3 regions of the Mesobacillus sp. ABV4_180 genome follow, and region 3 is predicted to be linked to each of the others. Evidence: predicted binding sites of a transcription regulator. Region 3 holds the regulator's gene; each other region holds the start of a gene.
What was found. Region 3 encodes Rex, which represses fermentation and respiration genes when NADH is low (regulators of the CRP and FNR family bind a similar motif). Its sites were predicted from a motif close to TTGTGAAATATTTCACAA; they were not measured.
Positions count from the first base shown of each region.

Region 1: the regulator Rex is predicted to act here: its motif matches at 1,131-1,148, upstream of ACXAEA_RS05550 (cytochrome ubiquinol oxidase subunit I).
Region 2: the regulator Rex is predicted to act here: its motif matches at 1,045-1,062, upstream of qoxA (cytochrome aa3 quinol oxidase subunit II).

Region 1 is NZ_JBSWTJ010000001.1:1,122,085-1,124,355, reverse strand. It holds gene ACXAEA_RS05550 (cytochrome ubiquinol oxidase subunit I) at 1-1,000, opposite strand, end outside; gene ACXAEA_RS05545 (phosphatase PAP2 family protein) at 1,338-2,018, opposite strand.
Region 2 is NZ_JBSWTJ010000001.1:2,438,918-2,441,188, reverse strand. It holds gene qoxA (cytochrome aa3 quinol oxidase subunit II) at 1-994, opposite strand, end outside; gene ACXAEA_RS12440 (hypothetical protein) at 1,284-1,448, opposite strand; gene ACXAEA_RS12435 (hypothetical protein) at 1,775-2,002, shown strand; gene adhE (bifunctional acetaldehyde-CoA/alcohol dehydrogenase) at 2,106-2,271, shown strand, end outside.
Region 3 is NZ_JBSWTJ010000001.1:49,628-51,898, reverse strand. It holds gene ACXAEA_RS00225 (ABC-F family ATP-binding cassette domain-containing protein) at 1-171, opposite strand, end outside; gene moaC (cyclic pyranopterin monophosphate synthase MoaC) at 326-820, shown strand; gene ACXAEA_RS00215 (redox-sensing transcriptional repressor Rex) at 848-1,504, shown strand; partial or broken gene ACXAEA_RS00210 (YdiK family protein) at 1,531-1,730, opposite strand; gene ACXAEA_RS00205 (lysostaphin resistance A-like protein) at 1,734-2,271, opposite strand, start outside.

The DNA.
Region 1 (2,271 bases), 1.1 Mb from region 3:
AAAGTGTCAGCCACATTCCAATGGTCACCATACTATCGAATAAATAATGAATGTACAATGGTGGAATTTCATCTTCAGCAAATTCGTTAAGACCAATGACTTCAGATTTCGGATCGCCATGTGCCAAAATACTAAGAGCATAAGGTATTTTAATCGCATATTTCACTTCGCCGTCATCAAGCACTCCGTACAACATCAAAGGTGCTCCTTCATGTGTCTCGAAATGCCATTCAGCAGCAGCCAGCTTTTCAGGCTGATATTCTGCCAGGTATTTTCCAGAGAAATCCCCAATAACCGCAGCTGCGATCGAAAAGACCAAACCAATCTTCATTGTTAAAAATACCGCTTTTTTATGGTAAACATGGTCTGATCCTTTTAGGAGGCGATATGCCCCGATCGAAGCCAGAATAAAGGCAGAAGTCATATAAGCTGTCGCCAGAACATGGGCAACTTTCGTCGGCATAGCTGGGTTGAACATCGCCAGCACTGGATTGATATTCACCAGCTGCCCATTGACCAGGTCGAAGCCTTGCGGCGCATTCATGAAGGCATTGACGATCGTGATGAATACCGCTGAAAATGAGGCGCCGATCGCTACCGGGATCAATAAAAGCAAGTGCTTTTTCTGATTTTCAAACCGGTCCCAAGTATATAAATAAATGCCCAGAAAAATCGCTTCAAAGAAAAACGCAAAGGTCTCCATGAACAGAGGAAGAGCAATGACATTTCCTGCAAGCTCCATAAAATTTGGCCAGAGCAGAGAGAGCTGCAGCCCAATCGCTGTCCCCGTCACGACCCCGACTGCCACCGTGATCACAAAACCGCGCGTCCATCTCCTGGCCAGCAAAATATAATGTTCATCCTGCTTTTTGATCCCCAGCCACTGAGCAATCATGATCATGAGCGGGATTCCCACTCCTATCGTTGCGTAAATAATGTGGAAGGATAATGTCAGCTCCGTTAAGACACGGCTGAAAAAAACTGATTCTTCATTTCCCATTTTCATTCTCCTTTTCTATCCGGCAAATATTCGGCCGATAAAAGACAATCCCATAATGGCAGCTACGATAAAAGCCAGCCACATCAGCATTCTTTCCTGTTTTTTGTACATATGCTCCCCCTTTGAGAGTTTGTTCACCAAATCACAATATTTTATAAAAAATAGCAAGCTCATCACTTTTATAACAGATGATTGTGAGAAAAGTATGATATGTAATCCTTTCTTGTCTATTTCAGCTTTTTCCCATTCTCATGACAGTTAAACCCGAAACAGCAACTAAAGAATTACACATATAATAATTGCTGGTTTCGCATTTTACAAAAAAGCCAATTGCCAATCAGTATGATCGGCTCGGGATTCTATGTCTCTCCTTATATCTTTGAAAAAACCATATGACGGTCGCTACCCAAAAACCGCTGGCAAGAAATCCTCCGATAATGTCGCTCGGATAATGGACGCCCAAGAAAATTCTGCTCGTTCCAATCGCCAGAATCATAAAACTGCTGACGAGGATAACAGCCATTCTGCCAAGGCGGGTCGGAACATGACGCCAAAGCAAAAAAGCCAGAATGCTGTAAAAGGAGAAAGCGTTCATCGCATGTCCGCTCGGAAAACTATAGCCGCCTATCTCGATCAGGCGGTAGAAATCCGGTCGCGCCCGATGAAAGTATAATTTCAAAAGTCGATTGAGGATTGGCGTGCAGAAAACAACACTCAGGAAAATGAGTATTTCCAGCCTGTGCTTTAACCCAAAGAACAGAAAAATGAAAATCAGAATAGTTAGGATTGCTATAAAACGGATAGTCCCAATATAAGTAAAGAATTTCATGGCAGAAGTAAGCCAGTCCATTTCCAAGCCCTGAACAAAAGAGATCACGATGCGGTCGAACGCCGCCAAATGGTCAGCCTGTACCAGGAAAGACACGGCGATAAATCCGAACAATGAACCAAAAAAGGCGATTAAAAGATACAGATTAAACTTCAATGAATACAGTCCTCCCCATTTTTCATCTACCACTTACTATTCCCCTGTAAAAAAGGGATATATGTCCTTTCTTGAAAAACGGGACGATAGACCTGAGGCATATGCAGAAGTGAAGATGAGTAATTCCTGATTTGGCTCATTTTGTTTTTCAGTCTAAACCCGATGACATACAGTATTTCCTCGTTTCGCCCGGTTTGTGTCCGTCATGAACCCGATGACGGACAGTATTTCCTCCTTTCGCTCAGGTTTGTGTCCGTCATAAACCCGATGACGGACAGTATTTCCT
Region 2 (2,271 bases), 2.4 Mb from region 3:
CATCAGTTTCAGATTCTGAATGGTTCATATTTTCATGGTTTTCATGATTAGAACTTTCAGTGCTTCCGTCTTTATTCTTGTAATTATCCTTATCCTCAAAGATCTTTCCAGGCCAGCCATGTCCTCTGTCGTACATTTCTGGGTTTGTATAGTTCTTTGAATGTGGATCAGAATGATCTACCCATTTCAGGTGAGTGTTTGAGAATGTCTTACGGCCAAAATGAGATGGCTCAAGCATCTTTTCATATTCAGCCAATGTCATCTTTGGAGCGGTATCTTTTACTTCTTTCACCCATTCATTGAATTCTTTCTCTGTCTGTGAAAGAACTTCGAATTCCATTCCAGCATAACCCTGGCCATTGAAGTTAGTGTTACGTCCTACATAAGATCCAGGATTGTCTGCTACAAGGTAAAGCTGAGTTTCCGCTTTTGCCATCGAGTACTTCTGGCCGCCAAGGGCAGGAATCCAGAAGCTTTGCATTGTCCCAGCAGATGTCAGTCTGAAATCAATCGGTCTGTCTTCTGGAATATTTACGTAGTTCACAGTTTCAATGCCCTGTTCCGGATAGCTGAAAATCCATTTCCAGTCGGCAGAAGTAACATTGATGACCAAAGGTTCCTTATCTTCATAGCCTTTGGGCACTTCATCTATAGCATAAATCGTTTTGACCGTAGGAATGGTCAGTGCAATTATGATTAAAATAGGAATGACTGTCCAAACAATTTCCAATATAGTGCTGCCATGTTCTTCAGGCGGCTCATAGTCCATATTGTCCTTGCGTTCACGGTATTTCCAGACTATGAAAGCGAATAGTCCGAATACAACAACGGTAACCAAAAGCATCAGAGCGATTGAGAAGTTGATCAATTCAAGAATTTGTCTTGCGATTGGTCCCTGCGGATTGAAAACGACCATATTATTCTCACAGCCGCTAAGCAACAGCACAGCCATAATCGAGGTGAGGGAGACCAATAATAGTTTGGATTTCTTCATCACTGCAGCTCCTTTCAGATAAAAAACCTTGTTCATTATATCACATACTTTTGTTCATTAGTTCACAAACTTGTCGAAATTGACCCCGAAGTGAACGGTAAGTTGTGGCAAAAGGTGTGATAAATATCACAGTGGTTTATTTGTAATCATTCTAACATGGAAATTGTTACGCTTTTGGAGACAAATGTGAACAAATTATGAAAACAATTATTGTCATCTTAGTGAATATAAAAAAGAAACTATTGACGAAAAAGCAGGGCTCTCATTCAGAGGGCCCTGCTTCGCTAGTTTATGAAACTTTATGAATTTCTACATATGTTTCAAGGGCCGGGTGGAATTCTTTTTCAAAATGGCCATCTGGACAGGATTTTACAACGATCGCTTTGCTGGAAGGATGGTTTACTGCTTCCAGGGCTTTTTTGCAGTGGGGGCACTTTTCTTTAAATAGATTCATAAATTTTCCCTCCAATAATTCCAATGTGTTTAGTATGAATTATAAAGGGATACTGGATTATTTCAATGGTTATTTAGCCCATTTGTGCTAATATAAAGGAGAAAATAAAAGGGAGGACTTTTTTAAACTCTTTAATGAAATGTGCTTTCGTGGCTGTGTGTATGTTATATTGAAATAACGATTTTTTTGAAACCGCTTTCAAAAATAATTCAATACTTATACTTGTTGATGGTTTACAACAGTTCATACATTGTTCAATATTTCACAAACTATTATTCATTTAATATGATAATCTTTAATTAGAAAGAGAAAAAGGAGTGATGAAAATGATGTATTGTGAATTTAAACCATTCTCAACAGATACCGAGACATATACCCAGGAAGTGCTCGAGGAGGTCATGGGGGATGAATTTGAAGCAATGATGTTTAAAGATGATGAAGAAATTCCTGCTTATATCTGGACTGTAAACTTCGTGATCATTGTTAAAAGAAGAACCAAGTTTTTGACAGATATCAGTTTCGAAAAAATACCAAGGAATCCTGTATGTGAGTAATTTTTTTAGTTAATCATGTGAAATCTTTCACAAAATAAATCACTTCAGCTTATGAACTACATATTCCAGTAAATTTTCTCAAAATAAAAGGAGGTCCTGAAAAATGGGGACAGTTGAAAAAGTGGTAAAAGAGCAATCATCCGTTACAAAAATGGTCGATAGTTTAGTAGAGAAGGGCTTGAAATCATTAGCTAAAATGCGGGAACTGGACCAGGATGCAGTCAACGCAATCGTAAAGGAAATGGCTCTGGCAGGGCTGGATCAGCATA
Region 3 (2,271 bases):
TCCGTCATGTGATTCGTAGCCGGCGATGATTTTCAGCAGGGTGGATTTGCCTGCGCCGTTACGGCCGACTAGTGCAACTCTGTCACGGGTCTGTATTTCAAACTTTATATTCGATAAAATAAGATCAGCAGCAAAATATTTTGATAGCTGATTAACCTGTAATAATATCATTATTTTTTCACCTCTATTGCCTTAGAAATAGTGTAACCCATTACTATAGGCACGGCAATATATGCGATTGATCATTGTATTTGTGAACATAGAAACAAAGTTCACACACAAGTTTGTGAAAATAGTGTATCATTTGGATGAGAGGAGCTTGAACATGGCAGAATTTACGCATTTTAATGATGAAGGCAGAGCGAAAATGGTCGATGTCAGCGACAAACCTGAGACGGTCCGCACGGCATTAGCCCATTCAAGCATAACCGTGAATGAGGATATATATGTAAGGATAACTGAAAATAAAATGAAAAAAGGGGATGTACTGGCAGTTGCACAGGTAGCTGGCATTATGGCGGCGAAAAAGACGTCTGAAATCATCCCGATGTGCCACCCGCTTCCATTAACAGGCATTGACCTTTCGTTCGATTGGGAGCAAAATGGAAGTGACTATATTTTAAACATCTCAGCATCTGTAAAAACGAAAGGGAATACAGGTGTAGAAATGGAAGCGTTAACAGCAGCTTCAGCATGTGCGCTGACTGTTTATGATATGTGTAAGGCCGTCGACAAAGGCATGGTGATCGGCAAGACGTATTTAGTCGAAAAAACCGGCGGGAAAAACGGCGATTTTAAGAGAGAAGAGAAGCTGAAGTAGAAATTCGGACAGGGTGGAGGATGGAGAATGACGAACGATGCTATGAAGATTCCGCAGGCAACCGCAAAACGTTTGCCGCTGTATTACCGATTCTTATTGAACTTGCATTCTTCAGGAAAGCAAAGGGTATCATCTGCAGAGTTAAGTGAAGCGGTAAAAGTAGATTCAGCGACAATCAGAAGGGATTTTTCCTACTTTGGGGCATTGGGTAAAAAGGGATACGGCTACAATGTGAATTACCTGCTGACCTTTTTCAGGAAGACATTGGATCAGGATGAACTTACGAAAGTAGCCTTGATCGGTGTCGGTAATCTGGGAACGGCGTTCTTGAATTATAATTTTTCGAAGAACAACAATACGAAAATCGAAATTGCTTTCGATGTCGATCCTGGTAAGGTAGGTACACAAATCGGCGACGTACGGGTCTTCCATATGGATGACCTGGATAAAGTAGTTGTCGAGGAAGGCATTCAGGTTGCGATCCTGACTGTTCCATCAGCTGTAGCGCAGCCGATTACGGACCGATTGGTGCAAGCGAATATTAAGGGGATCCTGAACTTCACGCCTGCCAGGCTGAATGTGCCATCTTCAATCAGAATTCACCATATAGACCTGGCTGTTGAACTGCAATCATTGATTTATTTCCTGAAACATTATCCGACAGACAGTGAAATCGCAGAATAAAAAAAAGCTCCTTCGTGATGAAGGGGCTATTTTTTCTGGATTTGCTTCAATTTGAAATGGAACAGGATCATCCGGATGCCCGAACCAAAGTCGAAAGGGCAAGCGCGACGAGGAGATAGGAGAAAAATCCCCAGCCTGACTCGTTCACATTCTGGATCGCGAAATAGGTGAATAAGGTGCCTAACAAGATGTAGACAATGCCTGAAAATAAAGGCGATTGCTTCATAACTTAAAATCCCCCAATAAAGCTTTGAATTTTCTCTGCTTCTTTTATCATTCTCTCAATGTCTTCCCGGAATACGGATTGAAGCAGGACAACCATTGTATTCATTGTAACGTGGGCGATGATCGGAACGATGATCCGCTTTGTTTTTACATAAAGAAATGCAAAGGTGAAGCCCATCGCTGAGTATAAGATCACGTGCTCCGGCTCAAAATGCGCCAGGGCGAAGATCACGGAGCTGATCAGCGCGGCAAAAAAGAAGTTCATTTTCTTATGAAGGCTGCCGAAGATGATTTTCCGGAAGACGATCTCTTCTAAAATCGGACCGATGATCGAACTGACCAGGATAACTATAGGGAAGTTCTCAATCAGTTTAATGATCTCCTGTGTATTTTCGGAACCCATTTCGATGCCGATCATATTTTCAATACTGCCGGCAATCGATTGGGCGAATAGAGCGAGAAACACACCGGCAATTGCCCAGGCAGCAGAGCTTGCCGGCGTAGCCGCGTCCCGCAAATCAGCCTGAACGGTCTTTTCTTTC